4 regions of the Peteryoungia glycinendophytica genome follow, and region 4 is predicted to be linked to each of the others. Evidence: predicted binding sites of a transcription regulator. Region 4 holds the regulator's gene; each other region holds the start of a gene.
What was found. The regulator LexA, encoded in region 4, represses DNA repair genes until DNA is damaged. The targets are predictions, from matches to a motif close to TGTTCNNNNTGTGTTCNG.
Positions count from the first base shown of each region.

Region 1 (4,195 bases), on a different contig from region 4:
AACGCCCAGAGCAAGGTGATCAGCTCGGCTGGTGCCGGCTTCAGCAGGGCCGGCATGAAGATGTGATAGGCCCCGAAGCGCACGCCATAGCGACGCATGGAGGCACGCCCATCCTGATCCAGCGACTTGACGTCGTCGGCAACATCGCGGCGGAAGAGAACACCGAGATTCTCGACAAGCTGGAAGGCAAGACCCTTTGCAAGACCCTGCAGGTCTTCCGCACGGGACAAATCGTCGAGCGGCTTGAGGACAGTCGAGATGTGATGATTGACAAAGCGCTCGATGCGGGCGGCCACGTGATCACGGGCAGCACCCGTCAGCTGTTCATCAGCGAGAACGATCACACGCGGATGGAGGATGTGGTCGGTGCCAATGAGGCGAGCTACCGGATCACCGACCCAGCGCACCAGACCATCGGAGCCGATGGCGAGATCGCCATTGCCGGACGCATGCAGCCGCGCAGCACGTGCTTCGAATTCCAGCGCCAGCGCACGATGGGCCGCAGCCTCCACGGCCTTCGCATCCGGACCTTCCATGCCGGAGATCGGCGTGAACCGGAAACCGGAGAGTTGTCCCATGGCATGGCCTTCCACGAAGACATCGCCGTTCACACTGATTTCAGCTTCCAACATTGCATTCTCTCTCAAGCGCTTCATGAGCACAGATGTCCTGCGATCAACAAAGCGTTTCGTCAACCGTTCATGTAACGCATCGGACAATCGGTCTTCGATTTCCCGCGTCTTTTCTTGCCAGTGTGTCGGATCGGCAAGCCAGCCGGGCCGATTCGACACGTAAGTCCAAGTTCTTATCTGCGCGATTCGTGCAGATAATGTATCGATTTCGCCGTCTGTGCGATCCGCTCGGCGGACCTGATCGGCGAGAAAATCTTCATTCACCGTGCCGCGCCGAACCAGATCGAAATAAAGACTCTGAATCAAGTCCGCATGCTGTGCCGGCGTAATGCGCCGATAGTCGGGCAGAGCACAGGCCTCCCACAGCTTTTCCACGCGATCGGGGCGATCTGCGATATCCGCGATCTCCGGATAGCGAGAGAGAAACTCCAAGGCTTGCTGGTCCGTCGCCGGCAGCGCCCGAGTGAGCCCCTCAATCCTCGGCGCGGCATCGAGACTGCGCTGCAGAGCAGTAACCGAGGAGTAGTCGAATTGTGCCGTCCGCCACTGCAAAACTTTGACCGGATCGAAGACATGCGTTTCCAGACGCTCGACCAGTTCATCATCGAAGGGATTGACGCGTCCGGTGACGCCGAACGTGCCATCCTTGATGTGTCGGCCGGCGCGACCGGCAATCTGACCGAGCTCACCGGAGTTCAGATTGCGGAACTGATAGCCATCGAACTTTCGATCCTGGGCGAAAGCAACATGGTCCACGTCAAGGTTGAGGCCCATGCCGATCGCATCGGTGGCAACCAGATATTCGACATCGCCCTCCTGATAGAGACCGACCTGAGCATTGCGGGTGCGCGGGCTGAGTGCGCCGAGCACAACCGCAGCGCCGCCGCGCTGTCGGCGGATCAGTTCGGCGATGGCGTAGACCTCATCAGCGGAGAAGGCGACAATGGCCGTTCTCTGCGGCAGCCGCGTAATCTTCTTTTGACCCGCATAGAAGAGCTGCGAAAGGCGTGGCCGCTCGACAATGGTGATCCCGGGCAGGAGCTGGAGCAGGATCGATTTCATCGTCGCCGAGCCGAGCAGCAACGTTTCCTCGCGGCCACGCAGATGCAAGAGCCGGTCGGTAAAGATGTGTCCGCGCTCCAGATCGCCGGCGAGCTGGACCTCGTCGATTGCGACAAAGGCGACCTTTGTCTCGCGGGGCATGGCCTCGACAGTGCACACCGAGAAACGTGCGTTCGGAGGGCTGATCTTTTCCTCGCCGGTCACCAAGGCGACATTTTTGACACCGACGCGCTCGACCACACGGGTGTAGACCTCGCGCGCCAACAGGCGCAACGGCAGGCCAATCATGCCCGAGCCATGCGCAACCATGCGTTCGATCGCAAAATGGGTCTTGCCCGTATTTGTCGGCCCCAGAACGGCAGAGACGCCGCGACCGCTCAAAATCATGGGGTGGGTATTCAATGACCGCTCCAACTTGTCGGACGCCTGTCTCCTCGACACCGGCAGACCTTGGCCAACACATGGCGACGATCACCGGCAAAGGCAAGCTGCTTGTCCCATAGGCGGGACAATTGATCTCAAACCTCTGATCCGACTCGGTATTTTCCTCAAGGAACAACGGGCGAACGAATCGGAGACGAATCGCTCACTCGTCCGAATCCGATTTTGTTCACGGCTAGATGTGGAAACACGCCGGTCTTTGCGCCACCAGATGCTGAATCTGCACGACCAGTCATGGAGATCGATCGGCACGGCGTTCCGCCTAGGGAACCTCGATCTTGTTCCGTACGTTGCGGGGTTGAGGTGATGATCATGACGCTAACGCCCCCGCCCCCCCATTCGATCGGATCAAAAGAAACCGATCAGAACTTCGTGCTGATCCATGGAATGGTCATGGCTCCTTCTTTTTGGGAGGCCTATGCGCCCGAGGTCGTGCGTCGAGGACATTCACTCGGCTATCCGTTGCCCGGGCATCACCCATGGCATCTCGACGAGCCCGGCCAGCCGCCTGAAGCGCGTGAGGTCGCTCAAGCTTATGCCGAAGCCATCAGGCGAGATTTCGCAGGTGCCCCTGTCACGCTCATCGGCCATTCGACCGGCGGTTTCGTGGCACTGCTGATCGCCCGCGATTATCCGGAACTGGTTCGCTCAGTTGTTATGATCGGCGGCTTTGCCTGCGGCCGCTTTGAGGGGCAGGAGAGGCTCGCCGCCCGCCTGCTCCGCGCACCCCACATAGGGCCGTTCCTGTTTCGCCAATTTTTCAGGCGCTGGATTTCGACACCGGAGCAGTTTCGCTGGGGCTCGATCGAATGCGTCTTTGACCGCAATTGTCCTTGGCAGGGCGACGAAGCTGTCAATGCGATGGAAGAGGTCCGCCAGCAACTGGCGCAGGCCCGGCCGGAAGACATCGCTGCCTGCATCCGTTTTATGTCGGATACCACGCTTCTGAGGGATCTGAATGGCATCCGGGTGCCGGTTCTCAACATCATTGGCGCCAATGACGCCATTGTTCCACCGGAGCACCAGTTGCGGGTTTCTCGCTTGATGCAACGTGTTCAAACCGTCGTCTTCAGCCGCTGCGGACACCTCCCCATGGTGGAGCATCGGGAGCGGACAGACAAGGTGATCGGCGCTTTCGTCGATGGGCTGGAGGTTCTGTCCCCGCAGACCCCTCAAGACAACAACCCTTTGATCACTCGCAACGCTGCGAGCCAAACGCTGCGGCTGCTTGCGGGGGCAGCGCGCCGGCGGGAACAAAGTTCTCCCGGTCGCGTTCACTCCGCACAAGACGCAATGTTCCACATCGGCTAGGAGAGGCCCCCCATGAGTACAATTCTCATCGTCATTTTGATTCTGCTGCTGATCGGCGCACTGCCGAGCTGGGGCTATAGCCGCGGCTGGGGTTACGGACCGTCGGGAGGTCTCGGACTGGTACTGCTCATCCTCATCATCCTGATGTTGATGGGTCGAATTTAAACTCTAGGGAAAAGGAAACGACGATGAAAAAGACCCTTTTGGCATTGGCATTGATCGCCCCTCTCGCATCCTGCACGCAGACTGAACGCGGTGCCGGCATCGGTGCCGCTTCCGGCGCCATCATCGGTGGTGTCGCAACCGGCAATGTCCGTGGTGCAGCAGTCGGCGCAGCGGTCGGCGGTGTCGCCGGCGCGCTGATCGGCAACTCGCAGGAACGTGCCGGCTACTGCGTATATCGCGATCGCTACGGCCGCACCTACGAAGCTCGTTGCCGCTAACAGCGCTGACGTCACAGAAAAGGCCGCCGAACCGACGTTCGGCGGCCTTTTCTGTTTTAACGTTAACCTCTCGACCAAACCCGGAACGAATCAGCGACGAATCGCAGACGCAGATGTTTTCTCGTTTCGTTCACCGCTAGATAATGTGGAATTACAATTGGTTAACCATACGGCCTGGTGGATATTAAGAGTTCTAGCCGCAGTCCTCGGCCCCTGTTCCTTAACAGCGTGCGGCCGATTGTGATCAGACGAAGAACTGACCACCATTGGCAGAGATCGTCGATCCCGTGATGAAGCCAGCATCAT
Region 1 is NZ_VFYP01000002.1:253,052-257,246, forward strand. It holds gene FJQ55_RS15860 (helicase-related protein) at 1-2,081, opposite strand, end outside; gene FJQ55_RS15865 (alpha/beta fold hydrolase) at 2,370-3,446, shown strand; gene FJQ55_RS15870 (DUF3309 family protein) at 3,459-3,611, shown strand; gene FJQ55_RS15875 (YMGG-like glycine zipper-containing protein) at 3,635-3,889, shown strand; gene phbB (beta-ketoacyl-ACP reductase) at 4,134-4,195, opposite strand, start outside.
Region 1: the regulator LexA is predicted to act here: its motif matches at 2,246-2,263, upstream of FJQ55_RS15860 (helicase-related protein).

Region 2 (4,195 bases), on a different contig from region 4:
CGATCACTTCGATCAATTCCGGATAGGCCAGCAGGCGGACCGGACGCGGCCAGTGATGAGACCAGGAGACGGTGACGTCGTCTGCCACAGCCGCGATACGCTGGACGCTACGTTCCGGCACGTCAGAGGCGACGGGAGCCAGCCGGTAAACCCGTTGCCCTCGATTGCCGAAGATATCGATGAGCGGTGTGATGTCCGGGACCTGGTCGTCAACAAGATCAGACGATCTCTGCGCTTCATCCAGCGGTTCTGCGAGGATGGCGATGAGCGTCAGTTTTTCGATGCCAAAGCCCGGATCAATCTTTTCCGTCCGGTCCCGGAACAGCTTGGTCAACCACGCCACGTCACGCGCTGGCTTGGCGGTCCCCGCCCGGATAGCCTGGTGGGTATTGTCGACCCGGTCGACGATGAGATCGGCTCGGCGAACTCCCAACCCCTTTCTCTGCAACGCATCGCAGAGCTGCACGACCAGGCGGCCGACATATTTGTTGATGGTTTCAGCGGCCCCGATTGGTTCCTGGAATGTGCGACTAACCTCAATCCATTCCGGGCTGCGAACAGGTTCGATCGGCTCGCTGAGGCGCCCAAAGGTCTGGTCGAGGCGACGCGCGATTTCGGGGCCGAAGCGAAGCGTCAGCGGTGCCCGCGCCGTAGCTGACAACTCGCCGATGGTGCGAAAGCCAAGGGTTTGTAGATCCCTGACGGTATTTTGAGGCAGACGCAGCAAGGAAATCGGCAAGTTCTCGACCGCGCGCACGGTTTCGCCAGCCGGCACGATGACAGTGGTCCGGTCGATCGCACGTGCACAGGCATGCGCGGCCCCCCAGGTATCTGCAATCGCGACACGCGCCGTCAGGCCCCTTGCAAGGAAGCGATTGGCGATGCCGGTCAGCATGAGACGTTCTCCGCCCCGAAGATGATCGGCACCATCCGTATCCATGACGATACCGTCAGACCCATCGACAGCAACGATTGGCGAATACTGGGCTAGTGCCCACAAGCTGATGCGCTCAAGGGCGGCTGCGTCCGCGGCCGGATCGGCATCGATCATCATCAGCCCCTGAAACAGGGCCTGGGCCTTTGCCGCTGGCATGCCGACACGCACACCAACTGCCTTTGCAGCCGCATCCGCCGCCGACACCCAGCGCTTTGAGCCGCTCTTTGCGATCACGGCAATTGCCTGCTCAGCCGGAATGGCGGGATCGGTGCGACGAATGCGATCCGTCGAAAGATCTGGAAGGTAGATCGATACGACCCTGGTCATCACATGCTCCAACGATAAACTCAGCACACTCGCCCGCACGCGATCTCATCAACTCCAGCAACCAGGTTGCGCGCCCCACGCCGGGTACCGGCAGCGCCCGGGATGGTAAGGCGCTGACCCGCCATCTGGTTGTGGAGGCGGTCGGTTGGCCAAAGTCATTCGCCTCCGTCTGTCGGCGCCATCGGCGCACCACAAGCGCCAGACTAGCCTTCTTCTCCGCGGCAAGCTGAAGCCGCCTGCTGGCCACCATTGGAAGGCGAACGAGTTCACCGACCACGGCACCCAGTCCGCCGTAGGAAAGCGCCTCCTCCATGGAGGCGAGCACGTCTTCTTCCCGATCGCCCTCGACGAAGATCACCCTGTTGGGATCAAGCCCTGCCTGCGCGAGTGCGGGGAAGAACAGATCCGGCCGTGTCAAACACCAGACGATCTTACCTTTGGTGCGGGCGGCAATACCCGCGACGAACAGGGCAGCCGCCGCACCATCAACTGTTCCGGCACCACCGCCGGCGAATTCATGCAATGCGCCGCGAGCAAGTCCACCACCTGGCAGCACCTGGTCGATCTCGGCGACGCCGAAAGGCAGACATGCGGACTGCTTCGTCCTCCCTCCCTCAAGACAGGTGATGCGATCACGTAAGTCCGCTATGACGTGCTCGCGCGCAGCCGCCATCGTTCACGCAAATCCTCTCGGTTCGTGTTGAGCTAATGAACGGTATCATGCCGTTTTCTCTGATGAAGTTCACGTTCTGTTCTGGCGAAGGGCGAGAGTCAAGCTCTTAAAAATGGGAAAATTCTCCTTCATTTTAGCAGAGAAAGAGATTCACGAGCCGAATCAGCGTGGTACGCTTCGCAGCGAAGTCGGTGCCACCAATGAAAATTATCGCTGAAAATGGCGGCACCGACTGACAATCGCGGCACCGCTTGCTGAAGACACATCGGTTCGAGATGCTTCGGACGCGAATGTATGTCTTGCAGCCTGGACGTCAGAAACGGAGGCTGGAATGTTCATTATTTGTTCTGGAGTCCTATGGTCAGTGCTGTTAAACTCACAGCAGGCGATATGGCTCGATGGAATGCAACAGGCCAAGCGGCCAGCTTCGCAACAAACGGAAAGACGGATAGGCACTTTTCAAGGATGACGGCATGACTTTGGCCTATCTGGACAAACTCAACGAGCAGCAGCGGAGTGCCGTTGAACACGGTATTGGCCTTCCGGACGGAGAGACGGCAGCGCCACTGTTGATCATCGCCGGTGCCGGCTCTGGCAAGACCAACACACTGGCACACCGGGTGGCACATCTGATCGTCAATGGAGCGGATCCCAGGCGTATTCTTCTGATGACATTTTCGCGGCGTGCCGCATCCGAGATGTCGCGCCGTGTCGAGCGGATCTGTAAACAGGTCCTCGGTGCCAATTCCGGTATCCTGACTGACGCACTATCCTGGTCCGGTACCTTCCATGGGATCGGCGCAAGGCTTTTGCGGATCTACGCCGAGCAAATCGGGCTGAACGTCGATTTCACCATCCATGATCGCGAAGACAGTGCCGACCTGATGAACCTTGCCCGTCACGAGCTCGGATTTTCCAAGACGGAAAGCCGCTTTCCAACCAAGGGCACGTGTCTCTCGATCTATTCGCGTGCGGTCAATTCGCAGACGCCCCTCAATGAGATCCTGCGGCTGCATTATCCATGGGTGGCGACTTGGGAAGAGCAGCTCAAACACTTGTTCGCGGCCTACGTCGAGGCCAAGCAGGCCCAGAACGTTCTCGATTACGATGATCTCCTGCTCTACTGGGCTCAGATGGTCAGCGATCCGGACCTCGCCGAAGATATCGGCAATCGCTTCGATCATGTGATGGTCGACGAATACCAGGACACCAACAGGCTACAGGCCTCGGTGCTGATGGCGCTCAAACCCGGGGGGCGTGGGCTGACCGTGGTTGGCGACGATGCACAGTCGATCTATTCGTTTCGGGCAGCGACAATTCGCAACATCCTCGATTTCCCGGCCGCCTTCAGCCCGGCCGCCGACATCATAACGCTCGATCGCAACTACCGCTCGACCCAGCCAATCCTGGCTGCAGCGAACGGCGTCATCGGTCTGGCGCGTGAGCGCTATACCAAGAACCTGTGGACCGACCGGCAATCGCTGGAGCGTCCTAAACTCGTCACCGTCAAGGACGAGACCGAACAGGCCAACTTCATCGTCGACCAGGTGCTTGCCAATCGCGAGACCGGGATGATGCTCAAGAACCAAGCCGTCCTGTTTCGTACGTCCAGCCACAGCGGTTCGCTTGAAGTCGAGCTTACCCGGCGCAACATCCCCTTCGTCAAATTCGGCGGCCTCAAATTCCTGGACAGCGCCCATGTGAAGGACATGCTGGCCGTCTTGCGCTTCGCCCAGAACCCGCGCGACCGTGTGGCCGGCTTTCGGCTGCTACAGATGCTGCCGGGTATCGGGCCCAAGACGGCCGGCCACATCCTCGAGACCATCGCAACCGACCCCGAGCCGCTGCTGGCGCTCGCAGAAGTGCCAGCCCCGCCTAAGACCGGCGAAGACTGGACATCCTTCGTTCAGTTGCTGACGAACCTTCGCAAGACGGACGCGGATTGGCCTGCGGATATCGGGCAGGCACGCCTCTGGTATGAGCCGCATGTTGACCGCATCCATGAAGATGCCGAGACCCGCAAGGCGGACCTGCTTCAGCTCGAGCAGATCGCCAGCGGCTACCCCTCGCGCGAGCGCTTCCTGACCGAACTGACGCTCGATCCACCTGATGCAACAAGCGACCAGGCCGGAGTACCCTTGCTCGACGAAGACTATCTGATCCTGTCGACCATTCATTCGGCCAAGGGCCAGGAATGGCGCGCAGTGTTCGTGCTGAACGTTGTGGATGGCTGCATTCCCTCCGATCTTGGGACTGGC
Region 2 is NZ_VFYP01000004.1:18,145-22,339, forward strand. It holds gene FJQ55_RS19205 (Y-family DNA polymerase) at 1-1,264, opposite strand, end outside; gene FJQ55_RS23710 (ImuA family protein) at 1,185-1,937, opposite strand; gene FJQ55_RS19215 (ATP-dependent helicase) at 2,411-4,195, shown strand, end outside.
Region 2: the regulator LexA is predicted to act here: its motif matches at 2,004-2,021, upstream of FJQ55_RS23710 (ImuA family protein).

Region 3 (4,195 bases), on a different contig from region 4:
GCCTAGACCTGACATCCCCGGTTCATGACCGCAGGAGAGCAACGTGCTAATCCTGTTCCATGACGCAGAATGATCGTGCAGCGCACCTTGCCCAGTTCGATATGTTTTCGGACGGACCGCCGGCGGCTCCGGCCAAGTCTCCGGTGAAAATGTCGGCCGCGCGCACGGCAAATGTCGCCTTGTCCGAGCAGGAGATGGTCGATCATCTGGCGGCAACTGGTCGCTACCGGATCTTGCGAAAGCTCGAGTCCCGTCCCGTTGTCCGTAGCCTACGCCCGGAATTCCCGCACAAAGGAATTATTCTCGATACCGAAACCACTGGTCTTAATCATCGCAAGGAGGAGATCATCGAGATCGGCTTGATCGCCTTCACCTTTGACGACCAAGGTTCGATCGGAGACGTGACGGGAATTTATGGCGGTCTGCAGCAGCCCGGCAAACCAATCCCCCCTGAAATCGTCAAGCTGACCGGGATCACCGATGACATGGTCGCCGGCCAGAAGATCGACATCGAGGCCGTCGAGACCCTTGTCGCGCCAGCAGACCTGATCATCGCCCACAATGCCGGCTTCGACAGACCCTTCTGCGAAGCATTTTCCCGTGTGTTCTGCAACAAGGCTTGGGCGTGTTCGAATGCAGAGATCGATTGGTCGGCCAGAGGATTCGAAGGAACAAAGCTCGGCTACCTCGTTGGTCAGGGCGGCTATTTCCATGACGGCCATCGTGCCGTGGACGACTGTTTTGCCTTGCTTGAAGTCCTGGATCGCAACGTTGACGGGCATTACCCGTCCCCGTTTGCTGAACTCTACAGGGCAAGCCAGCGATCGCGGGTGCGCATTTTTGCCGAGAACAGCCCTTACGACCTCAAAGATCACCTGAAAGCGCGGGGCTATCGTTGGTCGGATGGCAGCGAGGGGCGCCCGAAATCCTGGTGGATTGAAGTGGATGAGGCCGCTTTGGCTGATGAAATCGACTACCTCCGACGAGAGATCTACCGCCACCCGGAAGCGGACCCGCCCACCAAGTACCTGACCGCCTTTGACCGCTTTCGCGCCTAATGGCGAAAAATTGGGCGAGCTTTCTACCAGGGGTGCATTCAGGGCATAGCTGAACTGCGGTGAAGCCCCTAACGCGGCTGGCAGAATACTTGTATAAGAAATCCCAACGAAGCGATGCACCTCCTCCCGCAAAGCTTCGTCACTCAGGTAACCCACTCCTCCTCCCAAGGGTTGCCTGACGGAACAGCGGCCCTCCTCCTCCCAGCCGTTGTTCAACTCTTTCGAAAGCCTGCTGCACCTCCTCCCGCGGCAGGCTTTTTTGGTTTCTGCTTACATCCCGAAATCCAGCTGCGACTGATCCTGATCGTTATCTCCGTGACGATCCTGGGTGAGCGACGATAGCGTTACGCCCAGCAGGCGCACCGGCCGCTTGAATGGATAAACCGTCGCCAGCAGCCCGGTTGCTACCTCGAAAATCTGATTGCCGTTGGCAAAGGGCAGGCCGATGGTCCTGCTGCGCGTCGCCTGCGTGAAGTCGGAGTATTTGATTTTGACGGTGACGGTCTTGCCGCTCAACGCCTTGGCTTCGCAATAACTCCAGACCTTGTCCGCCAGAGGCCTCAGCTCGCTCGTCGCGAGATCAAGATCGTTGATATCCTCGTTGAACGTATCCTCGGCGCCGACCGACTTCCGCACTCGGTCCGGCTTGACCTGCCGCTCATCGAGGCCTCGGGCAATGCCATAGAAGTATGGACCCGATTTCCCGAAATGCTCGATGAGAAACTGCAAGGACTTTGCCTTCAGATCTGCGCCGGTCTCAATGCCAAGCCGGTGCATCTTCTCGGCCGTGGCCGGGCCGACGCCATGGAATTTCTTGACCGCCAGCTGCTCGACGAACGCTGGCCCGTTCTTCGGCGTGATGACCGCCTGGCCGTTGGGCTTGTTGAGGTCGGACGCCATTTTGGCCAGAAACTTGTTGTAGGAGATACCGGCAGAGGCATTTAGGCCGGTAACTGACTTGATCCTTTCACGTATTTCCAGCGCGATCTCGGTGGCGACCGGCATGCCTTTGAGACTTTCGGTGACGTCGAGATATGCCTCGTCGAGCGACAAGGGTTCTATCAACGGCGTATATTCGGCAAAGATCTCCCGGATCTGCTGCGAGACAGCCCGGTAGACTTCGAGGCGCGGCTTTACGGAAATCAGATCCGGGCACTTGCGAGCGGCCGTGACCGACGGCATGGCGGAATGAACCCCGAACTTGCGAGCCTCATAGCTGGCGGCCGCCACCACACCTCGGGCGGCAGCACCGCCGACGGCCAGCGGTTTACCGCGCAGCTCCGGATTATCGCGCTGCTCGACCGAGGCGTAGAAGGCATCCATGTCCACATGGATGATTTTGCGGATGGTCTCGGAAAAGGTATTTATCATCGTCCTTCTGGCAGCAAAGCGAAAGGTTGGTTCTCAGAACGGAAGGTGAACATATCGCCATTCTCACCGATCGCAAACCATTCCGTTAGGGTCCAAAACTCGCCGACGCCTGGTCCGCCTACAGAAGGGTAGGCTGCTCAACGAGTTCGCCAGACTTCGATACGATCGATGACCCATAAGGCTCACGCGCCAGAATGATCAAAGCATCGTTCGGTAGCGGTCGGGCGAGGTGCTTCGCTTCTTCCCATGGCGCCCACATCCAGACGTCGGTTTCTTCCTTCGTCTGCAGCAGGACAGGCATGGCCTTCTCATGGATCGGCCTAACGAGATCGTTGGGATCCGTGGTCAGAAAGCCATAGAGGTTGTCCGTCGTGAGGCCGTCCCGGACTTTTCGGACGCTTTTCCACTGCGGCACATGGATGCCGGCGAAGAACATCAGTGATTTCGCCTCGTCGCGGGCAAACCAGGCATTCGGAACCTTGCCGCCGGGTTCCTGGCTTGAAGGATCCGGCTCGGCAAAACTCGTCACGGGAACCAGGCATCGATGCTCGACGCCGAACCAGCGCGTCCAGTGGGGCAGGTTGAGTTTGCGGACATTGGTTACGCCCCGGTCTGGTTCCATGCGGATGAGCTCATCCATATCGACGGTCTGACCTTTGGCCTTCAGTTTCTCTGCCCGACCTTCCGCAGCCTTCTTCTGTACGAAGAACGGTGAGGGCAGGCCCCAGCGCGCGTGCACGAGTTGCTTCTTTCCGTCGGCCGTGTTGCGGACGATGGGCCCCATCTGGTCGGGGTTCATCTGGTAGGCCGGCATCAGGTTGATCAGGCTCTCGGCATCCTGGGCCCATTTCGCGACCCAGTCCTTGTCTTCCATGCGATAAAGGTTACACATGGCAGCAATCCCCTCCGTTGCGACCGGATGCAGTTTCTCCCGACGTGTTCCGTCCGCTTGCTAGTCGAGCTTGTAAACGTCCGCGTTGTCCTGCCGTTCCCGCAAGCCTTTGTAGGAAGCATGCCGCAGTTTGCCATCCCCGGTCCAGGCCCGAAACTCGATCTCGGCGATCAGCGTCGGCTCCACCCAGACAATGTCGGCTTTCCCGGGATAGGGCACCGGCGGCTGTTTGCGCTTCCAGCGCAGCCTATCCAGCATCTTGCGCAGTCTGGTCATCTCGGCTTGCCTAAAGCCCGTGCCGATGTTCCCGACATGGACGAGATCGTGGCCGCCGTAGGCAGCAAGCACCAGTGAGCCAAACCCACCCGGCGATGCCGTCGATGGCTCATAGCCGACGATCATGAAGGCTTCGCTCTGCACGCATTTGACCTTCACCCAGTCGCCGGTGCGGCCGGAGCGATAGGGCTGATCGAGATGCTTGCCGACGATGCCTTCGAGGCCGAGGCGGCAGACATTCTCGAGCAGGACAGTGGGATCCACATCGAGCGTCTCTGAAAGACGAATGGCGCCGTCATGTCCGTTCAGCGTGTCCTCAAGAAGATGCCGGCGGGAGCGGTATTCGACCCCGCGCAGATCATGCCCATCAAGGTACATGAGATCGAAGGCATAGAGGATAGCGTCCGAGGCCCGATTGCCAGCCGTCTTGCCGGAAGCGCCAAGCGATTGCTGCAGCAGCCCGAAATCTGGCCGGCCTTCTGCGTCAAGGACAACAGCTTCGCCATCGATGATCATGGTCGCCGGCCCGAGTGCACGGCCAGCCTCTGCGATTTCAGGAAAGCGATGCGTCCAGTCATGGCCACCGCGTGTGAGGATG
Region 3 is NZ_VFYP01000006.1:6,878-11,072, reverse strand. It holds gene FJQ55_RS21125 (3'-5' exonuclease) at 150-1,058, shown strand; gene dinB (DNA polymerase IV) at 1,329-2,429, opposite strand; gene FJQ55_RS21110 (SOS response-associated peptidase family protein) at 2,548-3,321, opposite strand; gene ligD (non-homologous end-joining DNA ligase) at 3,382-4,195, opposite strand, start outside.
Region 3: the regulator LexA is predicted to act here: its motif matches at 2,464-2,481, upstream of dinB (DNA polymerase IV).

Region 4 (4,195 bases):
CTGGCCCAGGGGAAAGAATGAGGGAGAGGCAGGAAGCCTCGCCACAAACCGAAGCCGACCGCCTGCATTCCTCTTCGATCAATGGCAACCGGCGCTCGCTGTCAAACGTAACCAGCCGCCCATCCAGTTGAAATCGCCCGTCTTGCCGCCACCGGCGGACTGGAAAAACGGCAAGAGCTGGGATCAGCAGACAAGCCAGCAGGCCCGGCAAACTCTCACGGAACTGATAGGAGCAGCAAAGTCTGACGCCTTCACCTGTATCCGCGGAGCCTGCTCCGCCATGGTGTCCGGCGGCTGGAGGGTGGTGACCCTTGATCGCGCCGACCTCGCCGGCATTGCCTGCGACGTCGCCGACATTGTCATCCTTGCAGCACGGGCTCGCATGAGAGACTGCCGCTCGGGCGCGCGGTTCATCAGCGCAACGACACTGCGAAGCTCCGGCGCCATGGAACTGCGATTCGGAGAGCCCGGTGACAAGGTGATCAATGCCACGGCCGCATTTACCGGACAGCCGCGCCCCTGGACCATGCACCGCCTATACGACTGGCGAACTAACGCGACGGGCCGCGAACACGTAACGGATTTCCACGCAGCATCGCAAACCTACGAGCCGAATGTCGGGGAGCCGTCAAGCGACCAATACCTTCACTCTCAGTGATAACGGCGGATCAGGCCCACCAGTTTGCCCTGGATCTTCACCCGATCCGGCGGGAAGATCCGGGTTTCATAGGCTGGGTTGGCCGCTTCCAGAGCAATCGAAGCGCCACGCCGGCGAAAGCGCTTGAGCGTCGCTTCTTCGTCGTCGACGAGCGCCACGATGATGTCACCCGGATTGGCATTGGAGGCATTGCGGATGATCACCGTGTCGCCGTCGAGGATGCCAGCATCGATCATCGAATCGCCCTTGACCTCCAGCGCATAATGTTCGCCCGAACCGATCATCTCGGCCGGAACGGTGATGTCATGCGTGTTGTTCTGGATCGCCGAGATCGGCACGCCGGCTGCGATTCGACCCATGACGGGAACGCTGACCGAAGAGGTCTGCTCGGCAGCGGGTGTGCGGGCAGGGGCTGGTGGCGGCGCCTTGCCAAGGCTGCCTTCGATGACGCTCGGCGCGAAGCCCCGGCGCGGCTGCAGGCTCGGCGTATAGGCCTCCGGCAGCTTGATGACTTCGAGCGCACGCGCCCTGTTGGGCAGACGGCGGATGAAGCCGCGCTCCTCAAGCGCGGTGATCAGCCGATGGATCCCGGACTTGGAGGCGAGGTCGAGCGCGTCCTTCATCTCGTCGAAGGAAGGCGGCACGCCCGACTCTTTCATCCGCTCGTGAATGAAGAGAAGCAGTTCCTGTTGCTTGCGCGTCAGCATCGGCGAGGCCCCAATTGGTGAAACAAATCCAGAACAGACACTATATGTTCCATTTGTGTTCCGCAAGTGGATAAATTTCCGTGAACAGCTCACGCGAAAATGCGATAGGCCTCTTGGTCCTTGTCGTGAGAAAGCCATGAAGCGCGTTGTCCATGTGTTCGACTTGCGACGGGGCAAAAGGCTTTCAATTCCCCGAGAAGAACAAGTGAGAAGTCCAACATGCTGAAAGATTTGGAAAAGACCTTGCTTGGCAAGCAGGTTGATGAACTTTCGTCGGCAGAGAAAAAAGTTCTCAAGATAGCCAGGGAGCGGCGCACGGTCTCGACCAATGCCGGCGAGGATTTTCTGGCTGGTTCGAGCTTTGGTCAGCGTCTGGCGGATGCGATTGCCCGCGTGGGCGGCTCCTGGAGCTTCATCATCGGGTTCATGTTCTTTTTGGTGGCTTGGGTTGTCCTCAACACAGTGATCCTGTCGACCCGACCGATTGACGCCTATCCTTTTATCTTCCTGAACCTCATCCTCTCGATGATCGCGGCCATACAGGCACCCATCATCATGATGAGCCAGAACCGTCAGGCCGAACGCGATCGTTTCATGGCGGCGAAGGACTATGAAATTAATCTGAAGGCCGAGATCGAGGTTCTCGCGCTGCATCACAAGATCGATGAGCAGGTGCTGAAGGAACTGCGCGAGACCCGAGCCGAGATCGACGCCCTCCGGCAGTCGGTCGAGACCCTTACAAAACAGTCTGCCCAGCCTTAATTGCACGGGAGAAAAGAGCGTCATTCATGTCCCATGTCTCCCAATCTCCTCGTGCCGTTGATCATCTCGTGCTGCCGGTCGTCGATCTCGATACCGCCCGCCAGCGCCTGACCAGGCTCGGCTTCACCGTCGCTGCAGATGCCACCCATCCCTTCGGCACCCGGAATGCCTGTGTCTTTTTCGCGAATGACACCTATCTGGAACCGCTGGCCGTCGGAAGCCGTGAGGATTGCCTGGAGGCGGCTCGCACCGGTAACGTTTTCGTCGCCCGGGATTTGGCTTATCAGTTTCGTCGTGGCGAGGGACTGTCGGCCGTGGTCGTAAAGACGTCAGATGCCGAAGCGGATCACGCCCGTTTCGTCGCAGAAGGTCTGTCCGGCGGTGAGATGTTGGGTTTTTCGCGCCAGTTCCGCTTCCCGGATGGGCGTGCGGCGGAAGCGGCGTTCAAGTTGGCCTTCGCCGCGGATCTCCGATCTCCGGATTTCTTCGCTTTTTCCTGTGAGCGGGTAAACCCTCTGCCCGTGGATCGCGGGGCATTGCAGGTGCACGCAAATGCCGCAGCCTGCTTATCTCGCATCGTGCTGTCTGAACACAATCCGAGCGACTTCCAGTATCTCCTGGAAGCGGTGCTCGACCAGCGCGACGTCACCGCTCATTCATTCGGGCTGTCGATCAAATGTGCCAATGCCACGGTGGATGTCCTAACGCCTGACGGGTTGTCTGCCCATTACGGACTTGCAGCGCCAGTGACGGAGCGCGGCTTGCTGGGGGCTGCAGTCGTGGTCGTGAGCCACGATCTCGGCGTGACAGCACGTTGCCTCGCTGCTAATGGCATCGCCTATCAAACCATCGGCGCCCGGCTCGTTGTGGCGCCGCAGCCAGGGCAGGGTGTCGCCTACGCCTTTGAGGAGTCGAAATGACCGTTTCTACCAATTCGGAAGTCGTGGTCGGCGAAGGTGCCGGCAAGGCCGTTTTCTCGCAGAAGGGCCGTTTTGCGCTGATTGCCGGCCCGTGCCAGATGGAAAGCCGCGACCATGCTTTCATGATTGCCGGGCGCCTCGTCGAGCTCTGCCGCGAACTGGGTCTCGGTCTCGTCTACAAGTCCTCCTTCGACAAGGCCAACCGCACCTCGCTGTCTGCCGAGCGCGGCATTGGGCTCGAAAAAGCAATGGAGGTCTTTGCCGATATCAAGAAGGAATATGGCATCCCGGTTCTGACCGACATCCATACTGAAGAGCAATGCGCCGCAGTTGCCCCGACGGTCGATGTGCTGCAGATCCCCGCCTTCCTTTGCCGCCAGACCGACCTTCTGGTCGCCGCCGCCAAGACCGGCCGCGTGGTCAATGTCAAGAAGGGCCAGTTTCTGGCCCCTTGGGACATGAAGAATGTGCTGAACAAGCTTAACGCAAGCGGCAACCCCAACGTCCTGCTCTGCGAGCGCGGCGCTTCCTTTGGCTATAACACGCTCGTCTCCGACATGCGGTCGCTGCCGATCATGGCCGCCATGGGCGCGCCGGTGGTGTTTGATGCCACCCACTCGGTGCAGCAGCCGGGCGGGCAGGGCGGTTCTTCGGGCGGTCAGCGCGAATTCGTGGAATCGCTTGCCCGTGCCGCCGTCGCCGTCGGTGTCGGTGGTCTCTTCATCGAGACGCATCAGGATCCGGACAATGCGCCCTCCGATGGCCCCAACATGGTGCAGATCGACAACATGCGCCCCTTACTCGAAAAACTGATCGCCTTTGACCGCATCGCCAAGGCCGTCTGACCGCCTCTGACGGCGGTTCAATCGGTTGAACCGGATGTAGTGCCGGTGCGTCCGCTTTAAATCGATTAGATTTCCCTTACGACGCCCCCGATCCGTCATTGTATTTTCCGGATCATCGGATAAGAGAGGATGACTCAACGGCGGGTCCTGAGGCTTCAAGCCCGGTGGCCGGCCTTCAGAGCCTTGTCCAATTTCCGTCACCAGGGAGCGAACATGACCGCCATCACCGACATCATCGGCCGCGAGATTCTCGACAGCCGCGGCAATCCGACCGTCGAGGTCGACGTCTACCTCGAAGACGGC
Region 4 is NZ_VFYP01000001.1:1,952,328-1,956,522, forward strand. It holds gene FJQ55_RS09590 (ComEC/Rec2 family competence protein) at 1-658, shown strand, start outside; gene lexA (transcriptional repressor LexA) at 652-1,365, opposite strand; gene FJQ55_RS09600 (DUF1003 domain-containing protein) at 1,585-2,127, shown strand; gene FJQ55_RS09605 (VOC family protein) at 2,154-3,047, shown strand; gene kdsA (3-deoxy-8-phosphooctulonate synthase) at 3,044-3,892, shown strand; gene eno (phosphopyruvate hydratase) at 4,106-4,195, shown strand, end outside.